Regions from separate parts of the Paenibacillus sp. IHBB 3054 genome, predicted to be linked through region 2. Evidence: riboswitches for the same ligand, from Rfam matches in the RefSeq annotation. Region 2 holds a riboswitch; each other region holds the start of a gene.
The links. Region 2 has a riboswitch for cobalamin ahead of ACQ76X_RS16855 (energy-coupling factor ABC transporter permease). Riboswitches for the same ligand answer to the same signal wherever they lie in the genome.
Positions count from the first base shown of each region.

Region 1: linked by a shared signal. The riboswitch ahead of metE (5-methyltetrahydropteroyltriglutamate--homocysteine S-methyltransferase) and the one ahead of ACQ76X_RS16855 (energy-coupling factor ABC transporter permease) in region 2 are both predicted to bind cobalamin.
Region 3: linked by a shared signal. The riboswitch ahead of ACQ76X_RS09455 (anaerobic ribonucleoside triphosphate reductase) and the one ahead of ACQ76X_RS16855 (energy-coupling factor ABC transporter permease) in region 2 are both predicted to bind cobalamin.

Region 1 covers NZ_JBOFBG010000001.1:591,651-596,426, reverse strand. Annotated here, with positions in the region: gene ACQ76X_RS02955 (DedA family protein) at 1-581, shown strand, start outside; gene ACQ76X_RS02950 (undecaprenyl-diphosphate phosphatase) at 654-1,514, shown strand; cobalamin riboswitch at 1,801-2,011, shown strand; gene metE (5-methyltetrahydropteroyltriglutamate--homocysteine S-methyltransferase) at 2,175-4,475, shown strand; gene ACQ76X_RS02940 (DUF1540 domain-containing protein) at 4,712-4,776, opposite strand, start outside.
Region 2 covers NZ_JBOFBG010000014.1:42,823-47,598, forward strand. Annotated here, with positions in the region: gene ACQ76X_RS16845 (DUF6171 family protein) at 1-82, shown strand, start outside; gene ACQ76X_RS16850 (ArsR/SmtB family transcription factor) at 281-1,258, opposite strand; cobalamin riboswitch at 1,422-1,610, shown strand; gene ACQ76X_RS16855 (energy-coupling factor ABC transporter permease) at 1,873-2,637, shown strand; gene ACQ76X_RS16860 (energy-coupling factor ABC transporter substrate-binding protein) at 2,637-2,933, shown strand; gene cbiQ (cobalt ECF transporter T component CbiQ) at 2,917-3,708, shown strand; gene ACQ76X_RS16870 (energy-coupling factor ABC transporter ATP-binding protein) at 3,779-4,621, shown strand; gene cobJ (precorrin-3B C(17)-methyltransferase) at 4,748-4,776, shown strand, end outside.
Region 3 covers NZ_JBOFBG010000006.1:48,334-53,109, reverse strand. Annotated here, with positions in the region: gene nrdG (anaerobic ribonucleoside-triphosphate reductase activating protein) at 1-414, opposite strand, end outside; gene ACQ76X_RS09455 (anaerobic ribonucleoside triphosphate reductase) at 411-2,396, opposite strand; cobalamin riboswitch at 2,732-2,962, opposite strand; gene ACQ76X_RS09450 (MTH1187 family thiamine-binding protein) at 3,395-3,703, shown strand; tRNA gene ACQ76X_RS09445 (tRNA-Thr) at 3,784-3,855, shown strand; gene ACQ76X_RS09440 (class I SAM-dependent methyltransferase) at 4,068-4,655, opposite strand.

The sequences.
Region 1 (4,776 bases), on a different contig from region 2:
TTCTGATGCTGGCCCTGGAAAATATTTTTCCGCCTATCCCCTCGGAGGTAATCCTTCCGTTCGGCGGTTTCATGACAACCACTTCCGGGATGACCATCCCCGGCGTGCTAATCGCCTCAACGGCTGGCTCGCTGCTGGGAGCGCTTGTGCTGTACTGGATCGGCCGGATGCTGGACGTGAACAGACTGGAGCGGATTGTGGACCGCTGGGGCGGACTGCTCCGGATCAGCGGAAAAGATATCCGCAAAGCGGATGCCTGGTTCGACAAATACGGCTACTGGACGGTATTGTTCTGCCGGATGATTCCGCTGGTGCGGAGTCTGATCTCCATTCCTGCCGGAATGTCGGGGATGAAATTCGGATTATTCATGCTGTTTACGACGATCGGGACGCTCGGCTGGAATGTGCTGCTTATTCTGCTTGGTGCTGCGCTGGGAGAATCCTGGGAGGATATTGGCGTGTACATGGAAGCTTACTCGAGTGTCGTCTACGTATTGATTGCTGTGGGAGTTGTTGTGGGTGGTGTGCTCTATTTCCGCAAACGCCAGTCCGGTAGAAAAGCGGTAGATACCACGGATTAATTTAATACACAGGTTTCTCAGAACATTTAAAGCCTCGCATAGGGTGAGGTCAACAAAAAGGAGGGGATCAATATGGAGCTGCTGACTATCATGAAAGCCATCATTCTGGGCATTGTAGAAGGATTAACTGAATTTGCTCCGGTATCCTCGACCGGCCATATGGTAATCGTGGATGATATGTGGCTGAAATCCCAGGAATTTCTAGGAAAATATGCGGCGAACACGTTCAAAGTAGTCATCCAGCTGGGGTCGATCCTGGCGGTAGTCATCATTTTCCGCAACCGGTTCATCGACTTGCTGGGTCTCAAGCGGTTCAGCCGCAAGGAGCTGACGGCGGTGCCGGAAGGGCAGCCTCCGGTGGAGACGGAAGGCCGGCTGAAGCTGGCGCAGGTCATTGTGGGACTTATTCCTGCAGGAATTTTCGGGTTTCTGTTCGAGGATTACATCGACGAGCATTTATTCTCGACGTCGACGGTGCTGATCGGTCTGGTCATTGGTGCAATATTCATGATTTTTGCCGACCGGTTCGCCCCCAAAAAAATCAAGACAGAGAGTGTTGACCAAATTACATATAGACAGGCGCTATCGGTAGGTTTGATCCAATGCTTGTCGCTCTGGCCCGGCTTTTCACGCTCCGGATCGACCATCTCAGGTGGAGTGCTGCTGGGTATGAGCCACCGTGCGGCTGCAGATTTCACCTTTATTATGGCAGTGCCGATTATGGCGGGTGCGAGTCTGATTTCACTGGTCAAGAACTGGCAGTATTTTACGATAGATGCCCTGCCGTTTTTTATTGCCGGGTTCATTAGTGCCTTCCTGTTCGCGCTGCTCTCTATGAAGTTTTTCCTGAAGCTGATCAACCGGATCAAGCTCATGCCGTTTGCGATTTACCGTCTCGTTCTTGCCGGCGTAGTCTACCTCGTTTGGTTCTAAAAGACAGGCTGGAATAGTCCGTTGATTGCTATCATTTATCGAAAAAGAACCGGGTGTACCTCCTTGCCAAGGACGGTGCGGCCGGTTCTTTTTGCTGTATACCAAACGTTTTGCTGAAGCTGCTTCTTAAAGGGAGGCTGTGAGGGAATGTGCGGCAGAATCCCCGCAAAATGAGCCTGCACGGCGCCAGCTATAGGGAATGTGTATAACGGGAATACCCGTAAATCTGTTGCGGATAAGGTATCGGATTCAGTATGATGGCATCAGATTACGGGATGAATACAATTTGCAAATATCGGAGACAGGCGCCAGCCGGAGCATCAGAAAGGCCCGGAGGCTTAATAGGGAAATTCGGTGACAAGCCGATGCGGTCCCGCCACTGTAACGGAAGAGTTCATAGCAGCCTATGTCACTGGCCATCTCTACTTCGCCGGGAAGACTTGCTGATGGATGCCGACGCCGCTAGCCAGGAGACCTGCCTGTCTCAACAGCACTGCAGTACCTACGGAAGATAGGGAGGTGTTAAGACGTTACCCATTGGCAGCCCATGGGCGTCTTTCCCTGCGGCCTGGTTAGGGGAAGACGCTCTTTATTATTGATAACGACTGAGATCATTAACTAAAGCTTAAGGCATTTACTATAGACAAGGGAGTGACTGTAATGACAAACAACATCAAGACGAGCAGCCTCGGTTATCCGAGAATCGGAAAGAACCGGGAGTGGAAAAAGACGCTGGAGGCTTACTGGAGCGGCAAAATCAATGAAGAAACCTTCCGCGCGGAAATGGCCGGTATTCAGCTTCAGCACCTCAAGACACAGCAGCAGGCCGGGATCGCACTGATTCCTGTCAATGATTTCACCTTTTATGACCATGTGCTGGATACCGCTGCTATGTTTGGCATTGTTCCTCCACGTTATGCCTACGACGGCGGTGACATTCCGCTCGATCTGTACTTCGCCATGGCGCGCGGCAATTCGGCCGCCCCTGCCTGCGAGATGACCAAATGGTTCAATACGAATTACCATTATATCGTGCCGGAAATCGGCGAGCAGACTCCCCGCCTGATTGAGAACAAACCGCTCGCTGCCTACCGTTTCGCCAAAGAGCAGGCGGGTATTGAAGGCAAGCCGGTTATAGTCGGGCTCTATACCTTCCTGAAGCTCTCCAAGGGATTCGCTGCTGATCAAATTGCAGAGGTTGCTGCCCGTTTCCTGCCGGTGTATGTGCAGCTGCTGCAGGAGCTGCAGCAGGAAGGCGTGGCTTGGGTACAGATCGACGAACCGGCAATTGTCACCGGCTTAACCGCGGAAGAAGTGGAACTGCTGGGAACTATCTACAGAGAGATCGCTGCAGCAGTGCCCGGACTTCAAGTCTTGCTGCAGACTTACTTTGAAGCTGCAGAGCCGCTGGAAGTGCTGCTGGAGTTGCCTGTGCAGGGTATCGGACTGGACTTTGTCCATGACGGCGGGGCTAATCTGGCGTCGATCCGGCGCCTGGGCTGGCCGGAGGACAAATGGCTGGGAGCGGGCATTATCGACGGGCGCAATATTTGGCGCTCCGATCTGGATGCCAAGCTTGAGCTGGTCCGTGCGCTGAAGTCCCATGTGCCGGACGAACGGCTGATCCTCCAGCCATCCTCCAGTCTGCTGCATGTGCCGGTAACCGTTCAAGGCGAGGACAAGTTAAAGCCTGCGGTACGGCAGGCGTTGGCCTTCGCCGACGAGAAGCTGGCGGAGCTGAGTCTGATTGCAGCAGCGGCGGGAGAGGATGGACTGGTCTATGCCGCAGCGCTCGCCGAGAGCCGCGAGGCGCTGAATGTGTTCCGCGCCCTGCCGGAACGCGGGCGCCGGGATGTGGCTGAGCAGGTGCGCAGCCTGGATAAGCTGCCGGACAGCCGCAGCTTGCCCTTCGCGGAACGCGTAAAGGTACAGCAGCAGAAGTGGCAGCTGCCGTTGCTGCCGACAACGACGATCGGCAGCTTCCCGCAGACGCCTGAAGTGCGCCAGGCCCGGCTCAAATGGCGCAAGGGCGTCTGGAACCAGGAGCGTTATGACGGATTTATCCGCCAGCAAATTGCAGATGCGATTACTTTTCAAGAGGAGCTCGGGCTGGATGTGCTCGTGCACGGTGAATTTGAGCGGACGGATATGGTTGAATTCTTCGGCGAGAAGCTGGCAGGGTACCTCTTTACCAAAGGGGGCTGGGTCCAATCCTACGGTTCACGTTGTGTGAAGCCGCCGGTCATTTATGCCGATGTCGCGTTTACCGGCCCTATGACAGTGAAGGAAAGTCTGTACGCCCAGTCCCTCACCAGTCTTCCGGTAAAAGGGATGCTGACCGGTCCGGTGACTATTCTGAACTGGTCGTTTGTCCGTGATGATCTCAGCCGTGAAGAGGTGGCCAACCAAATCGCCCTTGCCTTGCGTTATGAGGTTCAGGCGCTTGAGGAAGCGGGAATCGAGATGATTCAGGTGGATGAACCGGCGATCCGTGAAGGCCTGCCGTTAAAGGCTGAAGATCATGAGCATTATTTGAACTGGGCGGTAAGATCTTTCCGTATCGCTACCAACCCTGTGAAGGCGACCACGCAGATCCATACGCATATGTGCTACAGTGAGTTCAATGACATGATCGGATCAATCTCGGCGATGGATGCCGATGTAATCTCCATCGAGACCTCGCGCAGCCATGGGGAGCTGATCGTCAGCTTTGAAGAGCAGGAGTATGGCAAGGGAATCGGTCTTGGTGTGTATGATATTCATAGTCCGCGTGTACCGAAGGTAGAGGAAATGACACAGGCTATTGAGCGGGCGCTGCGTGTGCTTGATGCCGGACAGTTCTGGATTAATCCGGATTGCGGCCTGAAGACACGGGGCTGGGAAGAAACCGGAGCGGCGCTGCGCAACATGGTGCAGGCTGCCGTGATTGTCAGAGAGAAGAGCGGAGCGGTCAGCCGCTGATACGTCCGTTATAACTGGCCTCCAATTTCCTGGTGATCCGGAGGGGGCTGAATATTCCGGAAGAAGTCCAGCTAAGGTCGGCATATATACTGTAAAAACCAATCCGGGGTATTCCACCCCGGATTGGTTTTTTGTGGCGATCTTTTTTAGTATAAACACTTGATAATAATTCTCATTCTTGATAGAATGGGTAACAGAAAAGAAGGAACCGTGGAGGGTCCCTTCTAAGTTTACGCTTATTTACTTTCGAAAGTTTTGCAGTCTGTTTCTTCAGACTGTGTAGGCTCTTTGGAGCTGTGAT
Region 2 (4,776 bases):
TATCATTCCGGTCGTGGCCAAGCTGAAGGAGCGTGGCTGCCCGTTGCCGGGCGGCGGATTGTGGAGTCCGGTCACTGAGTAGCGGTTCCGTCAAGCCGTTGGAGAACCTTTGTCACAGAGGAAGTGTCCATTGGCTGTGAATACCGGAAAGAACCCCCTGGAGTCCCAGGCATACTGAAACTTTAAACGCCCCATCCCTCGCGGTATTGTATCCACGAGTGATGGGGCGTTTGTTTGAGAAAAATTTATAGATGGGCTTGACAGAGCAGGCATCGCTTGGCTAGGAAACTGTTCCATTCCCATTGTCAGTACCTGCTGCTGCATCCCTTTTATCCGCGTCAGCACCATTGAATCCATCGGTATAGAACAGCTCTACGACCAGATCCTCGTTGTAATTGCCGAAGCCTTTGCCGAATAAGGTGAGGCCGCCGATATGTTCGGCATCCTCTTCCACCGAGAGCCTGAAGGTCCACTGCTTGTTGCGGATTGCAACCTGCTCCAGCGTAATGTCGGAGAGTTTTAAGCCGTCCATATAGGTTCCTTTTGGGGTAATGCGCAGCTGCTTGAGCAGGCCGTATTGATTGGTGTATGCCGGCCACCATGCAGGGGTATATTTCCCCGGGCTGTCTCCGTAATCGCCCGGGCTGGTCCAATACCCGAGCTTCTGGCCATTCAGCGTGAACGCAATATCCGAAGGCCAGTTATTATTGGTTGACGGTGCTTCGGAGGCAATCTCCATCGTAATGATGAGCTCCTCCGGCTGCTGGCTGGACAACAGGAAGTTGGGTATTTTGTATTCAACATAACCTTTGCCAAACCAGAGAATTCCGGCATTCATCCGCTCCATATCCCAGAAATAACGCGGATCGTCGAAGCTGCCGATGATATGCTCGGTAGTGGCCAGCCCGCAGGTTGGCTCTATCTCAAAGTCGGAATAATGTCCGACCGGTATTTCTTTCCGGTGACCCTTGCGCTCTGCTTTGGCCTGAATTGGGAAGATGATCTCCACACCTTCAGCGGCAAGAGAACAAATCTTCTGCAGTCCACTTCGTCCGGGAGCCATATGGGTGCGGATCAGGCCGGCCGTTTCCAGCTTGCGCACATGCATTGTCATAATGGCGCTGCTCAGCTTGACCGCTCCCGCCAATTCCTTTACGTTCATGGGCTGAACAGCAAGCAGCTGCAGCATTCGCAGACGTACAGCGCTTGAGAGCGCCTCGTACACCGGCAGGGAATCTTCGGTAAGATCAAGTTTCATTTTCTGGGTACGCCTCCGGATTCAAGTTATATAGTTAATAATTATATTACTTAAATGGCTTTCTTACAACCCGTAGGGTTCAACGGATGGTGCGCTGGAGAACTTTGCCGCTCCACTTTTATCACAGACACCGCCCGGCGAAGTCCACTATAATGTACAGGACAAATTAGCGATAAGACAAGGTGCCCTTGTAACTACAAGGGGTAACAGGGAATCGGGTGCAAATCCCGAGCGGTCCCGCCACTGTAAGGAAGAGCTGAACTTCAGCATGTCACTCGGCAAACAGCCGGGGAAGACGAAGGAAGGCGTTATGATCCCGAGCCAGGAGACCTACCTTGTTTGCGCGCACCACGACTCTACGCGGATAGGAGCGGTGTACGAATTGGTTAAAGAGATGAAGGCATGCAGTTTTGGAGACGGTGGATTTTGAAGATTTGGTACAGAGCAAGTGCCAGCTTCAGCTCCCCCACATTACAATTCTGCGATTCTCCGCGCTGTTGCAGCGCGACCACCATCTCTTACATATCTGATGACGTACATAGCACTCCCACCCCCCGGGGCGGGAGTTTTTGATTTGATGACGCACAAAATGACGAATCGATGGAGGGAAAAGGATGAACAAACGCAGATTTTGGAGTTTTGCTGCACTCATTGCCGGATTTACCGTTTATTTTTTGCTGAATGAGCCGGGCACTGCTAACGCGATGCATATTATGGAGGGTTTTCTGCCGGTAGGCTGGGCCGTATTCTGGTGGGCGGCGTTTCTGCCGTTTTTTGCCCTTGGAGTCCTTAAGCTGAAGAAAATGACCAAGGACAACCCGGAGCTGAAGCTGCTGCTTGGGCTGGCGGGTGCATTTACCTTTGTATTGTCGGCACTCAAAATGCCTTCCGTAACCGGAAGCAGCTCCCACCCTACAGGAACGGGACTTGGTGCTGTAATGCTGGGGCCGCTGCCGATGAGCGTAATCGGGTCTGTTGTGCTGCTGTTCCAGGCGCTGCTGCTGGCACACGGGGGGATAACGACACTCGGTGCGAATGCCTTTTCGATGGCGGTGGCCGGTCCTTTTGCCGGGTATGCGGTCTATAAGCTGATGATGAAGGTGAATGGACGTGAAAAGCTGGCAGTCTTTATGGCGGCGGCAGTGGCCGATCTCATGACGTATGTGGTGACCTCGGTTCAGCTTGCAGTGGCTTTTCCGGCGGCAGACGGAGGTGTGCTGGCTTCTCTGATTAAGTTCGGCGGTATTTTTGCCGTGACGCAGATTCCGCTCGCCATCAGCGAGGGGCTGCTGACCGTGCTGCTCTGGAACTGGCTGAAATCCTACAGCCCGAATGAGCTGTCGCTGCTGAAACGGCAAACCAAGGGAGGAAGTCTGTGATGAGCAATAAGTGGAAAAATGGGTTGATGCTGCTGGCGGTGATTTTGCTGGTGGTGCTGCCTCTGCTGCTGGTGAACGGGGAATTCGGCGGGGCTGACGATGCCGCAGAGGGTGTAATTACAGAGATTGATCCCGGTTATGAGCCCTGGTTCAAACCGCTGACCGAGCTGCCTGGCGAAACGGAAAGCATGCTGTTCGCGCTGCAGGCGGCGATCGGGGCCGGAGTGATTGGCTATTCCATCGGCCTGCTGAAAGGCAGACAGGACCGGCGCAAGCTTAATGATCAGAAGAATTGATGCGTTATCCTACAGCAATGCGCTGAGGCAGTTGCCCGCGATGTGGAAAAGCCTGTTCGCAGCGTTCATGTTCATCCTTTCCTATGCGCTTCATCCGGCCTTGCAGCTTGTGATTGCGGGCTGGATGACCGTGTGGTGCGTCCTGTACGCCAAAATCCCGCTGCGCGCTTACGGCCTGCTGTTTGGTACGGCACTTTTGTTCTTTTGTCTGAGCCTGCCGGCACTATTGCTTGAAATTGGCCGTCCAACTGCCGGTGAGGCGGTAATGTCCTTGCAGCTCCCGGCTTCGACTCGTTCACTATACATTACAGCGGAGGGACTGCACCGGGCAGGGTTGCTGCTGGCGCGCGTGTTGGCCTGCCTGACCTGCTGCTTTTTTATCATATTTACAACACCGTTCGGAGAATTGCTGCAGGTACTCCGCAGGCTGCGGATGCCGCAGATCGTACTGGAGCTCATGCTGATTATGTACCGTTTTCTGTTCCTGCTGAGCGATACCGCACATGGAATGATGCTGGCCCGGCGGCTGCGCGGCGGCAGGAGAGGACGGGTGGCCAAACTGCGGGAAGTTGAGGGAATGGCGGGCTCACTGTTTGCGAATACGATGCACCGCTACTACGGGCTGTCGCAAGGGCTGATAACCCGGGGGTACATGGGTGAGATCATTTTGCCGCCTTATGTGTCACGCCCGGTGCCGCGCAGATTCGCGGTTCAGGCCTGCACCGGTATTTCCCTGCTGCTGCTCGCTCAGCTATGGATCTTGCGGAGCTGGTGATTTCTTGATTAGGGAAGCGGCCAACGGCAGGAGTTAAAGTGGAGACTGAACTAAGAGTAAGGAGATTGCAATGAATAACGAATATAGCCTGGTCTTTGAGGGGGTCGCCTACAGTTATCCGGACACGGCGGAACCTGCGCTGCGGGAGCTGACTGTCTCCATCCCCAAAGGACGAAAAACAGCAGTGCTCGGCCACAACGGCTCCGGCAAATCAACCTTGTTCCTGCATGCGGTTGGCGTACTGCGTCCGCAGAAAGGCAAGGTGCTGCAGGGCGGTACCCCGCTAACCTATTCCAAAAAAGAGCTGGCCGCCCTGCGCCGCCGCGTGGGCCTCGTCTTTCAGGACCCCGAGCAGCAGCTGATTCTTAGTACGCCTATCGAGGATATTTCTTTCGGACTGCGGGGGACGGGCATGGATGAGGCCGCTATTCAGAAGCGCTGCCTGGAAGTGCTGGAGCAGCTGAATCTGCTGGCTCTGCAAGACAAGCCGGTTCATCAGCTCAGTCTGGGCCAAAAAAAGCGCACGGCGCTCGCAGGGGTCATGGCGATGGAGCCGGAGCTGATTTTGCTGGATGAGCCGACCTCCTATCTGGACCCGCTCTCCGAGAGACAGCTGCTTGCGGGACTTGAGAGCATTTATGCCAAGGGCACCACGGTGGTCATGGCGACGCATGATATGAATCTGGCCTACCGCTGGGCGGACTGGATCATCGTGGTGGATAAAGGCGTCTGCCGGGCAGCCGGATCGCCGGAGGATATTTTTGCAGACGGGGAAGACATTCGGGCGATCGGCCTTGACCTGCCGCTGCTCGCTGATTTATGGCATAGCCTGCCCGGCCGTTTGACTGCCGGGCAGACTGCTCCCCGGAATGCAGAAGAGTTCAAAGCCATTCTGAAGCGGGAAATTCAATAGAGTGATTACGTCAATGACAGATGTGAAAGTACCTGATTGGGCAGAAGCATCTGCTAGATATAGAGCGTTGTAGCAAGCAGCAGGGAAAGCATGAAATCAAGTTATTTTGTGGACGGGGGAAAAAGGATGAAGAAACAAGGAAAGCTGCTGATTAT
Region 3 (4,776 bases), on a different contig from region 2:
ATCTTTTAGCTCTTCTACAAATCGTCCGTCAATCACTACATGGCACAAGGCCAGCAGATTCCATTCCGGCGAGCCAGGAGAAGCCGTTAGCTCTTCATACGTATAACCGGTATAAATCCAAATTGAGAAATCCGGCAGCACGGCGCGAAGCTCATGGATAAAGCCCGCAGCCTCTTCTGCCGAGAAAAAAGGGTCCCCGCCGGCCAGCGTCAGGCCGTCCAACAGCGGATTAGCGGCAATTTCAGCAATAATCTCACGCTGCCGCTCCAGGGTGAACACTTCACCGAAATTGAAATTCCACGTTTTCGGATTGAAGCAGCCCGGGCAGCGGTGGCGGCAGCCGCTGAGGAAGAGGACGGCCCGCATGCCCTCTCCCTCATTAATTGATTCCGGGTAGTAACCGCAAATATTCATAGATGCTTGATGCGGTCTCTTACTTCAGCCTGCTTGGCGGCGTTGAAGCGGGTCTGGTAGTCGCCGGTCAAATATCCGGTTACCCGGCGCAGGCGGCGGATATGGGTGTCATGCTCATGCGCACCGCAGGAAGGGCAGTTCGTGCCGATAACCCCTTCATAGCCGCAGCCGGAGCAGCGGTCAATCGGGTGGTTAATGCTGAAATAGCTGATTTCCTGCTCCAGCGCGTAGCGGATGATTTTGACAAAAGCCGCCGGGTTGCTGCGGGCATTGCCGTTCAGTTCCACATAGGAAATGGCTCCGGCGTTGCAGTACTCATGGAAAGGGGCCTCAAGGCTAATCTTCTTGGCCGCGCTGATCTCGTAATACACCGGAATGTGGAAGGAGTTCGTATAATATTCGCGGTCGGTTACGCCGGGAATTGAGCCAAGCACCTTGTGGTCCACCTTGGTGAATTTGCCGGACAAGCCTTCGGCAGGTGTTGCAAACAGCGTGATGTTAAGATCAAGTTCTTCGCTCTTGCGGTCGCAGTACTCACGCATATGGCGGACAACGGCGAGCGCTTTGGCATGGACCTCCATGTCCTCGCCATGATGTTTGCCGTACATGGCCTTCATGCACTCCGCCATACCGATGAAGCCGAGCGACAGACTGCCGTGCTTCAGCAGATCGCCTACGCTGTCCTCTGGAGCAAGCTGTTCGCCGCCTTCCCAGACGCCTTCGCGCATCATGAAATCGGAGGCTTTGGCTTTTTGGGCCGCCTGGATCCGGAAACGGTGCAGCAGGCCCTCCAGCGCAATATCCATATAATGATTCAGGTCGTCGTAGAAGCCTTCCTCGTCGGGAGCAAGACGGCGGCCTGTCACAGTGCCGTGAGCGAGGCCTAGACGGACCAGATTAAGGGTGTTGAAGGACAGATTGCCTTTGCCTGAGCAGTGATCGCGTCCGAAACGGTCACCCAGTACCCGGGTGCGGCAGCCCATCGTAGCAAATTCAGTGTCCGGGTCAGCTGGATCATAGTACTGCATATTGAGCGGAGCATCCAGATTGGCAAAGTTCGGATACAGTCTGCGTGCGGAACATTCGGCTGCTTTAAGGAACAGCTCATAGTTCGGATCGCCCTGCTTCTGGTTGACGCCTTGCTTGCATTTGAAGATTTGGATCGGAAACACCGGTGTTTCTCCGCTGCCGAGGCCGTTCATGGTGGCAGTCAGCAGGGAACTGATCACAAGCTGGCCTTCGGGGGAGGTACAGGTGCCATAGTTGATGCTGGTAAAAGGAATCTGTCCGCCGGAACGGCTGGACATCGTATTGAGATTATGTATCATACTCTCTGCTGCCTGTAGTGTTTCGCTTTCGGTCTCTTTCTGCGCAAAGCGGAAGGCGCGCGGATACTGCTCCGCCAGATCGCTGCGGCTCATCGTGATTTCGCCGAGGTGATCACCGGCTTGTCCTTCTTCAAAGTATTCCAGTCCCTTGCGGAACAGCTTGGCGAAGGATTTGGTCACGTACGGGGCAAGATCGTAATCCAGTTTATTGGCGGATACGCCGCCGTACTGGGCATTTTGCTGGGATTGGAAAATAATCGCAACCAGCGACATTGCGGTCATAATCGAGTTCGGAGGACGGACACTGCCGTTGCCGGTATTGAAGCCTTCGCGGAGAAGGCGCTCAAACGGGATGAAGATGCAGTTGGTCGTTCCGATGGCATATTGATCCAGATCGTGGACGTACACGACATTATCCTGAATAGCCTGCACGAGCTGTGGCGGCATCGTGAAGTTGCGGGCATACCACTTGGAATATTCACTGCCGAATTTGCTCATTTTGCCGGAGAAGCTTTCTCCGTTCAAATTGGCATTCTCGCGCAGCAGATCCAAATCCCGGCTGTCGATAATATCCCGTCCCAAATGAATAACTTCCTCCAAAAGAACTTCCTGTGCAGCTTGTCCACCGTTGTACCGTTTCTCCAGCAGCGTCATTGTCTAGCTCTCTCCCCTCGGTATAGTAAGAACGAAGTATATACTTCCTGATAGCAGTAAAAAAGCATCTCCCGCCGAGGAGGCGGGAAATGCCCGAATGCGTACGAAATATCCTTAAAGGATATTTGCCGGTTGTCTTGATGAACATACAAGCAGGGGACAGGGGTAATCTCTGTCCTGTTCTTATATATTCCGCAGAAGCCGATACCTGAGGGCGATAACGGTTTATCGCCTTCAGGTATCGGCAGCCTTGGCTCCTTAAAACACGGGAAGGCTATGTCTGCTTGTGCAGGCCGCATTGCGGACACCTCACCTGGTCCTCGCAGGCATGAATGATGGTGTCGGCGAAACAGGCAGGTCTCCTGGCTTCCGGTGAATCTTCCGGCGCCTTCCCGAGAGCTTTACCGCCCCTCAGTGGCTATTGCCGGTAGACGCTGCTTCGCGGGCTTCAGAAAGCCTGCAGGCATCCGGTTACAGTGGCGGGACCACAGCGGATTTGCACCGCGTTTCCCTATTAAGCTTCAGCTCGCTTGAAAGAGCGAAACACCTGTTTCCACTATATTTTGTTGTCGTTAGATAAAAATAACCCAATATGTTGTGTTTGTAAACCATTTTTTGAAACTCCGCGCGGGGAGCGGGTTCTGCGGTTTTACTCACAAATGATCCACAGTTAGTCCACAGGTAATCCACAAGCCGGGTGCAAAAAGTGTCTGGATAAAGTCATAAATTGTCTTAAAAGATGCCACAAAGACTCCATAAATATAGTGAGCGTGACACTGGAATGCCTAACGGAGAAATACGGGGGGGCGAAGGGTTACGGATGGTGTTAAATGGTGCAACAATCCTCGCGGCGGTTTGTGAGTGTGCGGCGGAGTTGCTACAATAAGAACAGGCTGGAGACATGTATCAGGAGTTTTAGGTTTATGTCCGGAATGAGTTGACACGAGGAAGTTTTCATAAAGGGTTTTGCTTTACAGCATATTAAGGAGGGGTTCAGGATGGCAATTGGCGAAGTTACCGTAATTCCGATCGGCACAGGCAGCACGAGCCTTAGCAGCTATGTGGCCGATATGCAGCGTGTGCTCAGGGGAGTGGAAGGGATCACTTATGAGCTTACATCCATGGGGACGATTATCGAAGGACCGATCCCGCGGATTCTGGCTGCCGTAGAAGCGCTGCATGAGTCTCCTTTCGCTGCCGGGGCGCAGCGGGTATCCACGTCGCTGAAGATTGATGACCGCCGCGACAAGCCGTCTACAAGCCGCAGCAAGCTGCAATCCGTTGAACGCAAGCTGCAGGAGAATTGAAGCCCGGATATTGTGAAAAAAGGTTGCGTTTTTGGCTGAAAGTTGTATAATATTTTTGTTTGACAGAAAAAATGCTTTAAGCTGGTGTAGCTCAGGGGTAGAGCAACGCACTCGTAATGCGTAGGCCGGGGGTTCAATTCCCTTCACCAGCATCCTTAGCAACTCAATCATGGCGCGGCTTTCCGGAATTTCGGAGGCTGCGCTTTTTTTAATTCTTCTACCCTTTATTCAAGTAAAGTGATTTCCGGGGTTGATTCTTCTACCAAAAGCAGGTCTTTTCCGCTTGTGATTAAGTCACCAATACCCCGGAGGATTGTAGATTTAATCATCTTGCCCTATATGTTCATGTGGAGTAAGCCCTGTTTCAGAAGCTGCTCTTTCCAACGTCAATCAGCTCATCCCGACGACAAACATACACAAATGTTGGAGGGAAGTTATAGGGCACAAACTCGATTTTCTCTATGATTAATTGTTCAGTGAATTTTTTTTTCATTTGAAGAGAGTATTGGTAAGCGATTAAAACCCCGCCTGGTTTGAGTGACCTAACAATCTGAGAAAGTATAGTTTCCTGCATTTCACTCGTGAAATTGAAAAATGGTAATCCGCAAATAATACAGTCTAACTGATTGATGCCTTCTTGATTTATTTTCTTTACAAGGTAGCTAGCGTTTGAATGAAAAATGAAGTGCGGATATTTTACTTTCAAGCTCTCCCTCATTTTTTTGTCTCTTTCAAACAAAAACACTTTTGCAGAATCAGTTAACTGTGCCTTGATGTAGCGTGTGATTGCACCTGTACCTGATCCAAGTTCTGCAACTGACTTAACCTCATTCCATGGTACAGACTGAACAATTTTAGCTGCCAGAAATCGCGAACTGGGCAGAATACTTCCAACTCGTTGCGGATTTTTGAGGAATCCTTGCAGAAAAAGCTGGTATTCGGGAATATTCATTTATTTACCCTCCAAGGTATAACATTTTCTGGCCCTTTAGAATTTTAACGAAAATTTCTGAGGGTTTTATGTGTATAGTTCTAAAGAAAATCTAAACGTACACCCTATCCCAATAGAAAGG